2 linked regions of the Syntrophobotulus glycolicus DSM 8271 genome follow. Each later gene encodes a partner of the first gene's protein in a complex. Links are inferred from orthologs where the notes say so. Each region holds a gene or a part of one and is shown in the gene's direction. Other genes may lie near its edges. The genes, in order: uvrB and pcrA.

Region 1 (2,989 bases):
TCACAGACTCTTTAATCGGCATCGTATTTCCGGAGAAAAATCTCGCTATCTGGAGAGGAGATCCGAATGGGCTGGAAGAACAGGGCCTGACAGATGAACACGGCCGGGAAATCGTCAAAACACTGGAAGCTTACCGAAAAAAGAGAATAGAACTGAAAAATCTGATGAACAAATGTGCTAATTTTGAGGGCATGGATAAATTACGCACGGACATTCTAAATAGTATCCTGGCACAGCTAATATAATTTGTTTTAAAGGTTCTATCCGCATGCGGAGAAACGGCTCAGATCAAGATGAGTAAAATTTTATTTCGGGATAAGAAATCAAAAGCGATTATAAAAGCTGGTTTTAAGAGCAATGACGAGATATCCTGTGAGATGAGTGCTCCTAAAAATGCTTTCATTCAGGTTAAATGATATAATTAACTATCGAGTATTTTTGTGGGAAAGAGTGACTGAGATGGATTTTAACCTGCATGCCCCCTATCGTTTGGAAGGAGATCAGCCGCAAGCGGTGGACAAGCTGACCGCCGGAGTTTTAAAGGGAAAAAAGCACCAAACCTTGCTTGGCGTTACCGGTTCCGGCAAGACCTTTACCATGGCCAATATCATTGCCGGGGCGAATAAACCTGCCTTGGTTTTGGCTCATAATAAGACTTTGGCTGCCCAGCTCTACTGTGAGTTCAAAGAATTTTTCCCGGAAAATGCAGTTGAATATTTTGTCAGTTATTATGATTATTATCAGCCGGAAGCCTACGTCGCGTTCAGTGATACTTATATTGAAAAGGATGCCTCCATTAACGAGGAAATCGAAAAGCTTCGGCACTCAGCGACAGCCGCCCTGTTTGAAAGACGGGATGTCATTGTTGTCGCCAGCGTATCCTGTATCTACGGCATGGGTTCCCCGGACGAGTACCGGGATATGGTCCTCTCTTTGAGACAAAATCAGGAGATTGACCGCAATAAGATTTTACGAAAGCTGGTCGAGATCCAATACGACCGTAACGATATCGCCTTTGCCCGGGGAACATTCAGGGTCCGTGGAGATATTGTGGAAATCTGTCCGGCCTCATCAAGTGAAAAAGCAATTAGAGTAGAACTGTTCGGAGATGAGATAGAGCACATTTATGAGGTTAATGTGTTAACAGGAGAAATCCTGGGAGAAAGAAGACATGTCTCCATTTTCCCCAATTCCCACTATGTCACAGAGCGGGAAAAACTTCTCAAGGCTGTAGGCAATATTGAAATTGAACTGGAGGAAAGACTTCAGGTCTTAAGAGGGAGGGAAAAGCTGGTCGAAGCACAGAGACTGGAACAGAGAACCCGTTATGATGTGGAGATGTTACGGGAGCTGGGTTTTTGTAACGGAATTGAAAACTATTCCCGTCATTTGACCTTTCGGGAGCCTGGAGAGACGCCTTACACACTGTTGCATTTCTTTCCTAAAGACTTCCTGCTGTTTGTCGATGAATCTCACCGGACTCTGCCCCAGATCAGAGGGATGTACGAAGGTGACCGTTCCCGTAAAGAAACGCTTGTCGACTACGGCTTCAGGCTGCCTTCAGCACTGGATAACAGGCCCTTGCGCTTTAACGAGTTCGAACAGTATACCCCCTTAAGGATATATGTAAGTGCCACTCCCGGGCCTTACGAGTTGGAGCATAGTCCGGTTTCGGTTGAACAGATCATCAGACCAACCGGATTATTGGACCCCGAAGTGGATGTTCGTCCGATTAAAGGACAGATCGATGATTTGATCGGGGAAATCCGGCTGCGCATAGACCGGGATGAACGAATACTCGTCACTACCCTGACAAAAAGAATGTCGGAGGAGCTGACGAACTATCTTAAACAGCTGAACATGAAGGTCAGATACCTCCATTCCGATATATCCGCTTTAGAGCGAATGGAGATTCTGCGGGAATTGAGATTGGGTGAAATCGACATCATTGTCGGAATCAATCTTCTCAGGGAAGGTCTGGATTTGCCTGAGGTGTCTTTAGTCGCTATTCTCGATGCGGACAAGGAAGGTTTTTTGCGTTCGGAAAGCTCATTGATCCAGACCATAGGAAGGGCGGCCCGTAACGCAAACGGTAAAGTAATCATGTATGCGGATAAGCTAACAAGATCGATGAAAATTGCTATTGAGGAGACGAATCGCAGACGGAAAATTCAAAATGAATACAACGTCAGAAATGTGATCACACCGCAAACCATCCGTAAGCAAATCTACGAGGTTCCGGAAGCCACGAGGGCGGCCGAAAAAGAAGCCGGGTACGGAAAAACAGGGGAAGTTTCTCCTGAAGAACGGCAAAAACTGATTCAAGCATTTGAAGCGGAGATGTATAAAGCAGCGAAAGACCTGGATTTTGAACGGGCTGCGGAGCTGCGGGATGCGATCATTGAATTAAAGGGTGAAACAGCCAAGGGACGCAGAAAAGCCTTATCCTCGTCTAAAGGCGGCAAGGCGGCAGGGAATCCTGGTCCAGTCTATGGCCATAAGGGAAGGCGCCGAAAATAATATCCGGATAATCCCAAGCGCAAAAATGGGACAAATGAAATGGTTTATTCTATAATTAGAATAAATATAAATATTAAATGTTTGAGCGGAGGTTTTATGGCACAGGAGTATATCAAGGTGCGCGGTGCACGTGTGCATAATTTAAAAAATATGGATGTAGATATTCCCCGCAATAAGCTGGTGATTGTTACCGGCTTATCCGGCTCAGGGAAATCCTCTCTTGCTTTTGACACCATCTATGCCGAAGGGCAAAGAAGATATGTGGAATCCCTTTCCGCTTATGCGCGTCAGTTTTTGGGACAAATGGACAAGCCGGATGTCGATGATATTGAAGGGTTATCTCCCGCAATTTCCATAGATCAGAAGACGACTACCCGCAATCCCCGTTCGACAGTCGGAACCGTGACGGAAATTTATGATTATCTGAGGCTTCTTTATGCCAGAATCGGCCATCCTCATTGTCCTAAAT
Region 2 (14,871 bases), 2.6 Mb from region 1 along the record:
TACTCCTGTTATACTTCAAAGTAGTTTAACGCTTTAATGTAGTAAAGTATCAATGAGGATTGAAGATCAGATCGAAAAGTCTGCTTCGATTCGGATTTTCGTTCAGAGAAAAAAGATTTTTATTGAGAGAAAAAAGAAGAAGAGAGGAGCTCCCGCCTGTGGCTCAAAATGATTTAACCATAGCCCTTCCGAAGGGCAAACTGCTGGTTGATTCCCTGAACCTGCTCCAGAAAGCCGGATTGCGCTGCGAACATGTCGGCGAGGATTCCCGGCAATTGACCTTTGACCTGCCCGAGGACGGGGCCAGGATCATCATCTGCCGTCCGACCGATATTCCCACCTATGTGGAATATGGCGCGGCGGATATCGGTTTTGTGGGGAAGGATACTCTGCTTGAACAAAATTGTGATGTGGCTGAGCTTCTTGATTTGAAATTTGGATTTTGCCGTTTTATGGTGGCGATGCCGGAAGAGTCTCTTCCGCCGAGGCTGGCGGACGGCAGCTACGATTTGAGCGGGCTGAACCATAAAAGGGTAGCCACCAAATTTCCGCGTGTCGCGCAAATGTTCTTCAGTGAAAAAGGGATGCAGGTGACACCGATCAAGCTGCACGGCAATATTGAGCTGGCTCCGAGAGTAGGCCTGGCGGAGATGATCATGGATATTGTCTCCACCGGCACGACCCTGAGACTGAACAGGCTGATTGAGGTCGCCCCAATCATGGAAGCAACCACCAGACTGATTGCCAACAGGGTTTCTTACCGGATGAACTATGAACGGATCCAGGGACTATGCACAAAGATCAGGGACTTGCTTGAAGATCTCGGCGATCCGGCCGCCGGAGGGGAGAAGGAGCAATGAAAACTATTTTAGAATACGAAAAGATTGATGTGAGAAGCCTGACTCAAAAATCTTATGGTGACGATCAGAAGCTGGAAGGCACGGTAGCCGGTATTCTCAGTGAAGTCAAACGGGATGGGGACAAGGCTCTCGCTGAGCTGACCCTGAAATTTGACGGCGTCGATCTTGCTCAATCAGGTCTCAGGGTAAAGCAAACGGAGATCGATGAGGCCTATACTCTGGTTTCGGAGGACTATATTGCCGCTGTTCGCCGGGCCCGGGACAATGTGCGGGCTTATCACGAAAAACAAAAACGCAATTCCTGGTTTTCCACGGCGGAGGACGGCAGTATTTTAGGTCAGATGATCCGGCCCCTGCAGAGAGTGGGCATTTATGTTCCGGGGGGGACGGCGGCCTATCCTTCTTCCGTTTTGATGAATGCTGTTCCGGCCGTGGTGGCCGGAGTGGAAGAGATTGTGATGGTTTCTCCCCCCCTGAAAAATGGCGGGCTCCTGCCGGAGGTCCTGGTAGCGGCAGCCGAATGCGGGGTGGCGGAGATCTATAAAATAGGGGGAGCTCAGGCAGTGGCCGCCCTGGCTTTCGGAACGCAGTCTGTGGCCAAGGTGGACAAAATTACCGGTCCGGGCAATATCTTTGTCACCTTAGCCAAAAAACAGGTTTACGGCCAGGTGGATATTGACATGCTGGCCGGACCGAGTGAGATTGTTATTCTGGCCGATGGCGGCGCTTCGCCGCGGGAGCTGGCGGCCGATCTTCTTTCACAGGCCGAGCATGACCGGCTGGCTTCGGCCATCCTGATCTCCCCGGACAGAAGCCTGTTGGAAGAAACTTCGCTGGAAGTGGAAAAGCAGCTGGGCCTTCTGCCGCGCCAGGAGATGGCCCGGGCTTCCTGGGAGGGATATGGGGCCTTGATTTCAGCGCCTGATCTGGAGAAGGGGATGGAGCTGGTGAATCTGATTGCGCCGGAACACTTTGAGCTCTGTGTGGAGGAGCCGTTTGCCTGGCTGGGCAGGGTAAAAAACGCCGGGGCCGTATTCTTAGGCAGATACACTCCCGAGCCTGTGGGGGATTATTTTGCGGGACCCAATCATGTTTTGCCCACGGGCGGTACGGCCCGCTTTTATTCGGTGCTGGATGTGGATGCTTTTGTCAAGAAAATCAGTGTGGTGAACTATTCGGAACAGGCCCTGAGGCGTGATGCCGAACAAATCATGCTCCTGGCCAGAAGGGAAGGGCTGGAGGCGCACGCCCGGGCAATCGAGGTGAGGGTAAAATGATGGAAAGGTTTTTACGCCCGGAAATCGCCGCCTTAAGGCCTTATGAATCGGTGGTTGTACCTGGGAATGTGAAGATGGATGCCAATGAGAACCCTTTTCCCTGGCCCCGGGGCATGAAGGAGGAGCTGCTGGCAGAGGTTGTGGAGTGGAACAGATATCCGGACGGGACAGCGGCGGAGCTGCGGGAACGGATCGCCGCCTATGCCGGGACGGAGAGGGAGAATATCTTGGTGGGCAATGGTTCGGACGAGCTGATTCAGATTTTGCTGCATACGTTTGCCGGACCGGGAAAGACCATGCTGATTCATCCTCCGACATTCAGTATGTATGCCGCCGCAGCGCGGATCACCGGGACAAGGGTGGCGGAAGTCCCCCTTTTGGGAGGAAGCCGGCTGGACCTGCCGCAAATGCTGAAAGCCTGTGCCGCAGACAGCAGCATAAAGCTCATTATTGTCTGCAATCCCAATAATCCCACAGGCGCCCAGTTCGCCAGGGAGGATGTCCTGGAACTGCTGAAGGAAACGGATGCGCTGGTGCTTGTGGATGAAGCATATGCCGAGTTTTCCGGTGAAAGTATGCTGCCGCTCATTGATACCTATCCCAAGCTCCTGGTTATGCGCACTTTTTCCAAGGCTTTCGGCATGGCGGCTTTAAGACTGGGCTACCTGGCGGCCAATCAGGAGCTGACCGGCTATTTGAACAGGGTGCGCCAGCCTTTTAATGTCAATTCTTTTTCCCAAAAGGCGGGGATCATTGCCCTCAAGTATCTTGATGAATATCAGGACCAGGTTGAAATCATCAAAAATGAGGTCAAACTGCTGTATAATGGGTTAAGGGAAATACCCCGGTTTTCGGTGTTGCCGACCAGGGCCAATTTTGTTCTTGTTCAGACTGAGGAGGCTCCGGTTATCGTGGGAAAGCTGGGTCAGGCCGGCTATTCGGTCCGCAATCTCGGCCGGTTGCCCGGACTGGGAGCCTGTTTTCGTTTAAGTCCGGCTTTGCCGCAGGAAAATGAACAGTTTTTGCGAACGATAAAACAATTGACCGGAACGAACCTTTGAGGGGGATGAAAAATGCGCAGCGGAAAAATTGAAAGAAAGACACTGGAGACAGAAGTAAACGTTGAGTTGGACCTGGATGGTCAGGGCAAGACTTCTCTGAACACAGGAATCGGTTTTTTTGATCATATGCTGGATTCTTTCTGCCGGTTTGCCCGCTTTGATTTGAACCTTTGGGTGCAAGGGGATTTGCGGGTTGACCAGCACCACACGGTTGAGGATTGCGGGATTGTCATGGGACAGGCTTTTGTCCGGGCCATAGGAGACAGAAAAGGAATCGAAAGGGTCGGGGACTGCTTATTTCCGATGGATGAAGCTTTGGTCCAGGCCGCGGTGGATATTTCCAACAGGGGATTTTTGGCCTGGCAGGTTGATCTGGCAGATGGAATGGTTGGTGATTTCCCAGTGGAAGTGGCCGAGGAATTTTTCCGGGCTTTTGCCGTCAATGCCGGATTGACAGTACATATCCGCCTGCTGGCCGGGAAAAACAGGCATCATGTACTGGAAGCGGTTTTTAAGGCTTTTGGCCGCGCTTTGGGCCTGGCCGCGGGAAAAAACCGTTTTGATCAGGATGTGCCGTCAACAAAAGGGGTTCTATGAAATGCAGGCAGACTCGGGAGGATATGCGAAGATGATTGGAATAGTCGATTATGGCCGGGGAAACCTGCGCAGTGTGGAAAAAGCCCTGGAAAAGCTGGGCTTTGAGGCCGGAATTTTACGGTCTCCGGATGAGCTGAAGAAGACAGATGGATTGATTCTTCCCGGAGTCGGCGCTTTTGCTGATGCGATGGAGGCGTTGAACCGGGAGGGCTGGGTTCAGCCTTTAAGGGACTATGCGGGGTCAGGCAGGCCTTTTCTGGGGATCTGCCTGGGTATGCAGCTTTTATTCGAGATGGGTGAAGAGCACGGGGAACATCCCGGTTTAGGGCTGCTGCCGGGCCGGGTAGTAAAGTTTCCCGCAGGCTTAAAGATTCCCCATATGGGCTGGAATACGCTGCGTTTGGTCAGGGAAAGCCCGCTGACCGCAGGGATTCCGGACAATTCCTATTTTTATTTTGTCCATTCCTACTACGCGCAGGCAGATGAGGACTGTATTGCCGGGGTCAGTGAATATGGGATCACCTTTCCGGCGTTTACCGGCAGGGACAATATCTGGGGGGCCCAGTTTCATCCGGAGAAATCCAGTCCCTGGGGTCTTGTGATGTTAAAGAATTTTGGAAAGTGGGTTGGGGAGCATGAACATATATCCGGCAATTGACCTGAAGGAGGGGAAAGTTGTCCGTCTTCTTCAGGGAATGATGGATAAGGCGACCGTCTATTCGGATGATCCTGTCCGCCAGGCCCAGTCTTTTGTCCGGGACGGGGCCCGGTTTTTGCATGTGGTCGATCTGGACGGGGCGTTTTCCGGCAGACCGGAAAATGACAAGATGATCAGGGCTATTGTGAACAGTGTGCCGCTGAAGGTCCAGGTGGGAGGCGGAATCAGGACAAGCGGGCGGATCGAGGAATTGCTGTCTCTGGGTGTCAGCAGGGTGATCCTGGGAACCGCGGCGGCCCGCAATCCGGAATTTGCGGCGGAAGCGGTGAAACAATACGGTGCGGATCAGGTGATAGTGGGGCTTGATGCCCGCAATGGCAAGGTTGCGGTGCAGGGATGGGCGGAAAGCACGGAACTGAATGCGGAGGAATTTGCGCTCAGGCTGCATGACAGTGGGGTGTCCACTGTGGTATATACGGACATTGCCAAAGACGGTATGCTGGCAGGGCCTAATCTCCCGGCTTCGGTAAAACTGGCCGAAAGCTCCGGCTTGCAGGTCATCGTATCCGGGGGGGTTTCTTCTCTTGCTGATATCCGGGCCATTAAGGCGGAAGCGGATAAGGGCAGGGGAATCGATGGAGCGATTGTCGGAAAGGCCATCTATGACGGGGCTTTGGCCCTGAAGGATGTTCTGGCCGTTACACGGGGGGAAGAAGATGCTGGCTAAAAGGATTATTCCCTGTCTTGATGTGCATGAGGGCAGGGTCGTGAAGGGTACGAATTTTGTTCAGCTGCGGGATGCCGGGGACCCTGTGGAGCTGGCGGCCCTCTATGATGCGGAAGGCGCGGATGAGCTGGTTTTCCTGGATATCACCGCCTCTTCTGACGGCAGAAAAACCATGGTGGATGTGGTGCACAGGACAGCTGAGCAGGTCTTTATCCCCTTCACGATTGGGGGGGGGCTGCGCAGTATTGAAGATATTCGGACGATGCTCCGGGCCGGAGCCGACAAGGTATCCCTGAATACCTCGGCTGTGCAGGACCCGGAATTGATCAGCCGGGGAGCGCATGCTTTCGGCAGTCAGTGTATTGTGGTGGCCATTGATGCCCGCAGAACAGGGGACGGCAGGTGGGAGGTCTACACTCACGGCGGGAGGACGCCTACCGGGATCGATGTGCTGGAATGGGCCCAAAAAGCCGAAGAACTGGGAGCCGGGGAGATTTTGCTGACCTCTATGGACAGGGACGGCACCAAAGAAGGCTATGATAATGAACTGAACAAAGCGGTCAGCCGGGCCGTATCCCTGCCGCTGATCGCCAGCGGCGGAGTGGGCGGTCTGGAGCATCTCAGTGACGGCTTGACCAAGGGTGAGGCCGACGCGGTCCTGGCGGCATCTATTTTTCACTACCGGGAATATTCCATTCAGGAAGCCAAGGAGTATCTCCGGGCCCGGGGGATTGCGGTAAGAAGGTAGTGGCTCAATCGTGTTTCAAGCCAGGGGAATCGTAATGAGTTCAGAATAAGGTCATGAATGTTTAATGTAAGATCATCTGGTGATCAGTTGGGAGGAACGGAAAAATGCCGGAGAAAAGACCGATAGCGGCTTGGCAGGTTTCTTTAGAGCAGGAGATGAGGAGTATGGAACAATCTGACCTGGAAAAGGTCGTCAGTGCGGTAAAGTGGAACAGTGACGGATTGGTTCCGGCAATTGCCCAGGATGTTGAAACAGGCGAGGTTTTGATGCTGGCCTATATGAATGAGGAAGCACTGGTCAGGACCCTGCGGGACAAGCTGGCCTGTTATTACAGCAGGAGCAGACAGTCTTTGTGGGTCAAGGGAGAGACTTCCGGGCATTACCAGCATGTTTTGGACATCAAGCTGGATTGTGACCGGGATGCGGTGCTTCTGCTGATCCGGCAGGACGGAGCGGCCTGTCATGAAGGAGATTATTCCTGTTTCCATTACGGACCGACAGGGGAAAAGACCGGCACAAATCCTGAAAAACCAGCCCTGCCTCTGGGGAGGACTTTGGAATTTCTTGCCGAATTAATTCAAAAGAGGCGTCACGAGCTTCCCGAGGGATCTTATACGACCTATCTTTTCACCAAGGGAATAGATAAAATCCTGAAGAAGGTCGGCGAAGAGTGTGCGGAAGTGATTATTGCGGCCAAAAACAATTCCGGGGATGAGTTGAGGTACGAAACCGCGGATTTGCTTTACCATTTGCTGGTCTTGCTTGCGGAACGGGGAGTGACGCTGGACGAGATATCTGCGGAACTGGAAAAGAGAAAGAAGTAAGGATAATCATTCTTCAGAGTATTGATGAGGCGCTGTTGGACATTATCTGGCAGTGCTTTTCTCTGGATTTTTACATAAACCGGCATGGGAGCTCTGGGATTTTGAGGAGAAGAAATGATAGGGGAAAGAGATTAATGAACGAAAAAGCATCCAAAACAATCACTTTGCCGCGCCTGAACAGGCTCAAGCCTTCTTTAGAAAGCACAGCCCTGAAGATTATGGAGGAATCCGGGGAATTGGCCCAGGCGATCGGTAAATTCAGGGGGTTAAGCGGAGAAAAGCTGACGGTAGAGGAAGCCGAAGCTATGCAGCTCGTCGCCATGGAACTGATGGATGTGGCCCAGACAGCGGTGACCATGATGTTTGTGCTGGAGGAACAGTACAGGATTGATCTGGAGGCCATTATTGAGGCCCACCTGACAAAGCTTCGGAATAAAGGCTATTGTGACTAAAAGAAAGGGGATTGGGACAGCATGTATTCTCTGGAGGATTTAAACCCTGTTCAGCGTGAAGCGGCAGAGTATTTGGACGGCCCCCTTCTTATTCTTGCGGGTGCCGGATCGGGTAAAACAAAGGCCCTGACTTACAGGATAGCCCATCTTATTGCTAAGGGAGTAAACTCCTGGAATATTCTGGCGATTACGTTTACGAATAAGGCTGCCAGGGAAATGCGGGAACGAGTGCTGGCCCTGGTTGGCAGCGAAGGGGAGGGACTCTGGATATCAACCTTCCATTCGGCCTGTGTCAAGATTTTGCGCCGGGAGATCGCTCATCTGGAGGGGTATTCCCGCAGTTTTGTCATTTATGATGCTTCGGACCAGCTTTCCCTGCTGCGCAGTTGTTATAAAGAACTGAATATGGATGAGAAGAAATTTAACATCAGGGCTGTGCAGGGGACAATCAGTGATGCGAAAAACAAGCTTTTGGATGTGAATGCTTTTGAAGCGGCGGCAACGGATTTTTTCAGCTCGGCTGCCGCTAAAGTTTACCGGCTTTATCAGAGAAAACTGAAAGACAACAATGGTCTGGACTTTGACGATATTATCATGCTGACCGTGCGGATTTTCCGGGAGCAGCCGGATGTGCTCGGCTATTATCAGGAAAAATTCAGATATATTCTGGTTGATGAGTACCAGGACACCAATCATGCGCAATATTTGCTGATTAATCTTTTGGCCAAGCGCCGGCGCAATCTTTGTGTGGTCGGGGATGACGACCAGTCTGTTTATGGGTGGCGGGGTGCCGATGTCCAGAATATCCTGGATTTTGAACGGGACTATCCTGAAGCGAAGGTGCTGAAGCTGGAGCAGAATTACCGCTCGACCGGGAAGATTCTGGAGGCGGCCAATGCCGTGGTGGATCACAATCGAAACAGAAAGAAGAAAGCTCTTTGGACGGAAAATCCGGTCGGGGAAGAGCTGGTCCTTTACCGGGCGGAAAATGAGCATGATGAGGCCCGGTTTGTTTGTCGCAGTATCAATCATTTAAAGGATACGGAAGGCCGCTCCAACAGCGATTTTACTGTGCTCTACCGGACAAATGCCCAGTCCAGGGTGCTGGAGGAGCACCTGATGAAGGAAGGTATCCCTTACCGGATTTTTTCAGGGACCAAATTTTATGAGCGCCTGGAAATTAAAGATATTCTTGCTTATCTGAGGCTGGTCTATAACCCTGCGGATACAGTAAGCTTTGCCCGGGTGGTCAATGTTCCCCGCAGGGGCATCGGGGCAGGTTCTCTGGAGAAAATCCTGGAATATGCCCAGGAACAGGGGATGCCGGTTCTGAACGCCTTAAGTGAGGCACAGTATATCCCCGGTCTGCAGACCAAGGGAGTGAAAGCCTTAGACGCTTTTTATCACTTGCTGGAGGATATTCGCCGCAAAGCGGGGGAAGGACTGACGGTCACGGAGCTGACCGAAAGCCTCCTGAGCGAGACGGGGTATTTGGCCGAGCTGCGGGCGGAAGACTCACCTGAAGCTAACGCCAGGCTGGAAAACCTCAATGAATTCCTGTCTGTGACCGAGGAATTTGATGCCAATCTGGAAGACGATACAGAAGAGGATAACGAAAATAACACCGGGGTCCAGGACCCCATGCCAAGGCTGGCCGGTTTTCTGGAGCAGGTTTCCCTTGTTGCGGAAATCGATCACTATGATGAAAATGAAGATGCGGTCAAGCTCATGACGATGCATAGTGCCAAAGGTCTGGAATTTCCCGTTGTGTTCACGGTCGGTCTGGAAGAAAATATTTTTCCCAGCAGCCGCAGCCTCCTGGAGGAATATTTGCTGGAGGAAGAAAGAAGACTATGCTATGTAGCGATTACCAGAGCCAGGGAAAAGCTCTTTTTAACGTATACCATTGAAAGAATGATCTATGGCCGGATTCAAAACAGTCTGCCTTCCCGTTTCTTAAAGGAGATCCCGGAACAGCTGATTTTTAACCAGTCCCCTGCCGCTGCCGGCCGGGAGAAGGAGGCTTCTGCGGCGGAAGGCAAGGTCAGGAGGGATTGGCGCAAGCAGGGCGCGATTATGGCCCAGGCCGATCCGGGCCGGTTTTTTGTCGGCGACCGGGTTGAACACCCCAGGTTTGGCCAGGGTATCGTGATGACGGTCAAGGGAGAGGGTCAGGAAGCGGAATTGACGGTCGTCTTTAACAGTGAGGTCAAGAAGCTGATTGCCGGATATGCCAGGCTGGTCAAAATCAAATCGTAAGGAGAGAACCTTCTTGAGTACCCCGAACAATAACACCGGACAGGGTCCGGAAAGACTGAACCAGCTGAAAACGCAGATTGAAGAGGCGGACTACCGTTATTATGTCCTGGATGATCCGCAGATCACGGACAAGGAATATGATCTGCTGATGCGGGAGCTGGTGGAGATTGAAGGCGCTCATCCTGAGTGGGTCAGTCCGGATTCTCCTTCCCAAAGAGTGGGGGGGGGCCCTTCCGCTCAATTTGCCAAGGTGCGTCATAGGGAGCCGCTTCTCAGTTTGGATAATGCGTTTGGCCGGGAAGAGCTGGCTGAGTTTGACCGCAGGGTGCGCGGTGTCGTGCCTGATGCGGAGTATGTGGTGGAATTGAAGATCGATGGGCTAACGGTTGCCCTGACTTATGAAGAGGGGATTTTGACCCGGGCGGCGACCAGAGGGGACGGGGAAACAGGAGAAGAGATTACCGCCAATGTCAGGACGATCAAGTCCGTTCCCTTGAGCCTGCGGTCCAGGCCGGCAGCCGGCAGGCTGGATATTCGGGGTGAGGGCTATCTGCCCAAAGAATCCTTTGTCCGGCTGAACAGGGAGCGGGAAGAAGAAGGCCAGCCTTTGTTTGCCAATCCCCGCAATGCGGGAGCCGGTTCTTTAAGACAGCTTGATTCCAGGATCACGGCCGGGAGAAAGCTGGGGTACTTTGCCTATCAGCTGATCCAGGCCGAGCAGATCGGCCTGAAAACCCAGGCGGAGGTTCTCCAAACTCTGAAGGAGTGGGGCTTTCAGGTAAATGACAGCTACAAAATCTTCTCTAAGATGGAGAAGGTCATGGAATATTGCCAGGAGATGACGGAAGAACGGCATCAGCTGCCCTATGAGATCGACGGGCTGGTGATCAAGGTGAACCGCTTTGACCAGCAGAGGGAACTGGGGTTTACCGCTAAAAGCCCGCGCTGGGCCATCGCGTATAAGTTTCCGGCAGAACAGGTGGAGACGGTAGTGAAAAGCATAGACATTAATGTCGGCCGGACAGGGGTGCTGACCCCGACCGCGATCATGCAGGAGGTATTTGTCGCGGGGTCAACCGTAGCCAGGGCAACTCTGCACAATCTGGACAATATCCGGGAAAAAGATATCCGGATCGGCGACCATGTCCTCCTGCACAAGGCCGGGGATGTGATTCCGGAAATCATCAAGTCCATTCCGGAGAAGAGAACAGGCCGGGAAATGATCTTCGCGATGCCCGAGTCCTGTCCGGCTTGTGACAGTCCGGTGGTCAGGCTGGAGGGGGAGGCTGCTTACCGCTGTCAGAATATCTCCTGTCCGGCCAGACAGAGAGAGGCGCTGTTCCATTTTGTCTCCCGGGATGCCATGAATATCGAGGGTCTGGGTCCGGCGATCATCGTCCAGCTTCTGGACAAGGGGCTGATTGATGATGCCGCCGGCTTGTACGATCTGAGGCATGAGCAGCTGGAAAACCTGGAGCGGATGGGCAAAAAATCCGCCGATAATCTGATTAAGGCAATCGAAGCCAGTAAGACCCGCGGTCTGGCCCCCCTGATCTTTGCCCTGGGCATCAGAAACGTGGGGATCAAAGCAGGCCGGGTATTGGCCCAGAAATACGGTTCCATGGAAAAGCTGCAGGAGGCCGGAGAGGATGAGCTCTGCGAGGTGCCTGATATTGGCGGCATTATGGCGGCAAGCATCACTTCTTTTTTTCGGGACCGGGCCAACCGGGATTTTATCAGAAGACTGCAGAAGGCCGGAGTTCGGATGACGGACAGCAGACAGGCTTCCTCGCGGCTCTTTGCCGGTCAAAGCATCGTAGTAACCGGAACTTTGCGCAGTTGGGACCGCCGGGAGATAGAGGAGCTCATTGAAACCAACGGGGGCAAGGCCTCCGCGAGTGTCAGCAAGAAGACCTCCTTTGTGCTCTGCGGGGAAAATCCCGGTTCCAAAGCGGATAAAGCGCAGGCACTGGGCGTACCGGTCTATTCGGAAGAGGAGTTCCTGGAGATGCTGGAGGAGAATCCTTGAGGGAAAGATACGAAAGAAAATTGCCTTGATCAAAAGCAAGGATTTTTATAAGAAACAGGATTAAGGGTGATGTGCATGATTTTAACCGGGGATATCGGGGGCACCAAAACAAAATTCGCCTTGTTTTCATGGGAGGATCAGCAATTTAAGCTGATTCACCAGGAAAGGGTTGAGAGCAAATCAATTTCTTCTCTGGAGGACGCGGTGGCAGGTTATCTCGCAGGGAATCATCCCGGACAGTCCGCGGGGATTGAAGCGGCCTGGTTCAGTCTGGCCGGGCCGATAGCAGGAAACAGCTGCCGGCTGACCAATCTTGACCTGACCGTTGATCTGCGTTCTTTGCAAAAGCGGCTGGACTTTATTCCGAGGGTCGGCTGGAGCAATGATCTTGTCGCGATGGGCTACGGGATTGCTGTTTTGCCGGAGGATGCCCTGCTCAGGCTGAACGGCCCGGGAAAACAGGAAGACGACAGAGGTGAGATCCTGAACAGAGCTGTTCTGGCGCCGGGGACAGGGCTGGGGGAAGCTCTGATGATCGGTGATCAGGTTTATCCGACGGAAGGGGCCCATACGGACTTTGCTCCCCATAATGAGGAAGACCTGGAGTTATGGCGGTATTTGCACAGACGCTACGGCCATGTCAGTTATGAGCGGATTCTCTCGGGGGCAGGCCTGAGCAATCTCTATCAGTTTTTGCGGGCGCAAAAAAAGAGCCCTGAGCAGCTTCCGGATCAGTTGCCTCCGGAGGAGATCAGTGCCAAGGGGCTGGCTCGAAGTTGTCCTGTCTGTACAAAGGCCCTGGATATGTTTGTCCGCCTTCTTGGGGCGGAGGCCGGCAATCTGGCTTTGAAATCTCTGGCTCTGGGCGGGGTCTACCTTGGCGGGGGCATACCGCCGAAGATCAGGGAAAAGCTGACGGATGGCACTTTGCTGGCTGCTTTTCTGGATAAAGGCAGGTTCAGCCGATTGCTCAAAGATATCCCTGTTGATGTGATCCTGGAGGAAAACACGCCGCTTTTGGGGGCGGCTTATTTGGCCCTGCAGGCTCAGAGATAAAGCAGAAGATCGGAAAAACGGGATAAGTGATAGGTGGCCTGCCGGTTTCCGGCGGCGTCTCCGATGGCGGCACTGTCCATTTTGGCGGCTGAGGCCGCTTCCAGGCCGGACAGGGCGTCTTCGATCACCAGACAGCGGCTGGGATCAATCCCCAGACAGGCGCTCGCTTTTAAATAAACTTCAGGATCAGGTTTGGAACGGGCAATGTCATTGCCGTCGGTGACGGCGTCAAAGTAGTTTTCCAGGCCGAGTTTCTGCAGAATCAGCTTGGCGTTTTTACTGGAAGAACCGATGGCCAGCTTAAGGCCTTTGGACCGGATCTGATCCAGGGTGGTTCTGACCTCGGGGCTGAGATCTGCCGGGGACATTTTTTGCAGGAATGCGCGGTAACAAAGGTTTTTTTCCTCGGCGTATTTTTTTTTGTCTTTTTCGGAGAAGCGGCCGCTGTGGGAGGACAGGAGGATCTCCAGGCTTTCCATCCGGCCGATGCCCCGGAGACGGTTATTCGCTTTTTCATCAAAATCAATCCCGATTTTGTCGGCGATTTTTTTCCAGGCTAAATAATGGTAAGCATCTGTGCTGCAGATGACCCCGTCCAAATCAAAAATAATGGCTTGATAGTTAATTTGTTTCCCCTCTCTTTCCTTTGCTGATCAAGGGCAGTGCCGGTCTGGCGATCTCAAGGGTATTTTCCAGCAGGTACTCTTGCCCGTATACGGTGATTTTTTTGGCAGTCCCGTTTTCCAGTTTGAACGTGCACCGGTCTGCCGTCACACGAACCAGCAGCCTGCTGTCCTCAAAATGGATTTTAAAGCTGTAAGCGCTCCATTGGCGGGGCAGAACAGGGGCAAGGGAGATGCCCTGCTCTTTGAGGCGAAAACCGCCGAAGCCGTAGACAATGCTCATATAATTGCCGCCCATATTGGCAATATGGAGTCCGTCCGCGGTGTTGTGATGTTTGTCCTGCAGGTCTAAACAGGCAGAGTGCTGAAAGTATTCAAAGGCTTTGTCCACCATGCCCAGCCGGGCGGCGACAATACTGAAGATGCAATAAGAAAGGGAGGAATCATGGGTGGTGATTTTTTCATAGTAGTGGAAGGAATTGAGGATGGTTTCTTCATCCTGGGCGTCTTCCAGGATGAAATGGGCCATCAGGGTATCGGCCTGTTTGCAGACCTGGTGACGATACAGGTAAAGGGGATGATAATGCAGGAGCAAGGGAAAGCGGTCTCTGGGGAGCGTCTCGATCTCTAATCTGCTTTTTTGTAAAAAAGAGTCGTCCTGGGGATTGATTTTCAATTCTTCATCATAGGGCAGATACATCTGATCGGCGGCTTTTTGGAACTCCAGGAGCTCTTCTTCTCTTAAATCGATTTTTTCCCGGAGGAGGGTGAAAGAAGGGAAGGTTTTCAGCAAATGATAGATTTTCACGGCCCAGGACAGGTGGTAGCGGGCGATCACATTGGTGTAATAGTTGTTGTTGACCAGACAGGTATATTCATCCGGGCCGGTGACGTTATTAATATGGAATTTTCCCTGATAAAAGTTACCGGTCTCTATCCATAAGCGGGCGGTTTCGAAAATGATCTCGGCTCCTTTTTCCTGAATGAAGGCCAGGTCTTTGGTGGCGAGGTAGTAGGCAATGATGGAGTAGGCGATATCGCCGTTGATATGGTACTGGGCGGTTCCGGCCGGAAAGTAGCCGGAGCATTCTCTGCCCATAATGGTGCGCCAGGGATAGAGGGCCCCCCTGTCATGGCCCAGGATGCGGGCATTTTCTCTGGCCATATCCAGGGTCGCGTAACGGTACTCGATCAGGTTTTTGGACAGGGCGGGATTGGTAATGGTAAAAAAGGGCTGGGCATACATCTCGGAATCCCAGAAAAAGTGACCCTCGTAGCCGTCTCCGCTCAAGCCTTTGGGGGCAATATTGCTGAACCGGTCCTTGCCGACGGACTGGATCAGTTGATACAAGCTGTACTGGATGGCCTGGTTGAACTGGTCATTGCCCTCAATCTCGATCCGGCAGTAATTCCAGAACTCGGAGAGGTATTCTTCCTGTTTACGGTAGAGCTCCGGCAGGGAAACGGCCAGGGCTTTTTTCAGTTCCAGGCCGCTTTGTTTTTTGCAGGAGGGGTAGCGGATGGAATCACAAAAAACACAATACTTGATGAACCTGATTGTTTCGCCCCGGAGGGCGTGAGTTTTATATTTGCTTATGGCATGATTATGGTCATTAATGCTGAATTCCTGCCGGCTTTTTTGCAATAAGACGTTTTTTACGCAGCTGCACACTTCCAGACCGGACGTTGAAGTCACAGAG

Evidence for each region.
Region 2: the proteins of uvrB (region 1) and pcrA are in contact, whole or in part, in a crystal structure (PDB 7EGT), measured with the Thermus thermophilus proteins. The link is inferred for Syntrophobotulus glycolicus DSM 8271 from one-to-one orthologs. Residues at the interface, in WP_096411307.1 of Thermus thermophilus: Glu23, Leu25, Arg26, Asp27, Gly28, Glu29, Arg30, Phe31, Arg55, Glu326, Asp327, Phe328, Glu379, Ser382, Gln383, His398, Gly400, Arg401; in WP_096412145.1 of Thermus thermophilus: His654, Arg656, Phe657, Gln666, Asp668, Glu669, Lys680, Arg681, Leu682, Ser683, Lys685, Tyr686, Ala687.

The regions. Positions count from the first base shown.
Region 1 is NC_015172.1:3,279,766-3,282,754, reverse strand. It holds uvrB (excinuclease ABC subunit UvrB), read left to right. Parts: upstream 1-459; coding sequence 460-2,520; downstream 2,521-2,989. Other genes in the region: uvrA (excinuclease ABC subunit UvrA), read left to right, coding at 2,617-2,989; SGLY_RS16240 (hypothetical protein), read left to right, coding at 1-245. UniProt on the Escherichia coli protein: The UvrABC repair system catalyzes the recognition and processing of DNA lesions. A damage recognition complex composed of 2 UvrA and 2 UvrB subunits scans DNA for abnormalities.
Region 2 is NC_015172.1:694,994-709,864, forward strand. The notes cover bases 6,834-9,844. They hold pcrA (DNA helicase PcrA), read left to right. Parts: upstream 6,834-7,225; coding sequence 7,226-9,463; downstream 9,464-9,844. Other genes in these bases: SGLY_RS03675 (MazG-like family protein), read left to right, coding at 6,887-7,204; ligA (NAD-dependent DNA ligase LigA), read left to right, coding at 9,477-9,844. In the rest of the region: hisG (ATP phosphoribosyltransferase), read left to right, coding at 159-860; hisD (histidinol dehydrogenase), read left to right, coding at 857-2,137; hisC (histidinol-phosphate transaminase), read left to right, coding at 2,134-3,198; imidazoleglycerol-phosphate dehydratase HisB, read left to right, coding at 3,211-3,795; imidazole glycerol phosphate synthase subunit HisH, read left to right, coding at 3,827-4,453; hisA (1-(5-phosphoribosyl)-5-[(5-phosphoribosylamino)methylideneamino]imidazole-4-carboxamide isomerase), read left to right, coding at 4,431-5,180; imidazole glycerol phosphate synthase subunit HisF, read left to right, coding at 5,170-5,928; bifunctional phosphoribosyl-AMP cyclohydrolase/phosphoribosyl-ATP diphosphatase HisIE, read left to right, coding at 6,093-6,752; more of ligA, read left to right, coding at 9,845-11,492; glk (glucokinase), read left to right, coding at 11,562-12,548; pgmB (beta-phosphoglucomutase), read right to left, coding at 12,539-13,174; SGLY_RS03700 (glycoside hydrolase family 65 protein), read right to left, coding at 13,170-14,871. UniProt on the Escherichia coli protein: A helicase with DNA-dependent ATPase activity. Unwinds DNA duplexes with 3'-5' polarity. Translocates on single-stranded DNA with 3'-5' polarity. Initiates unwinding more efficiently from a nicked substrate than double-stranded DNA.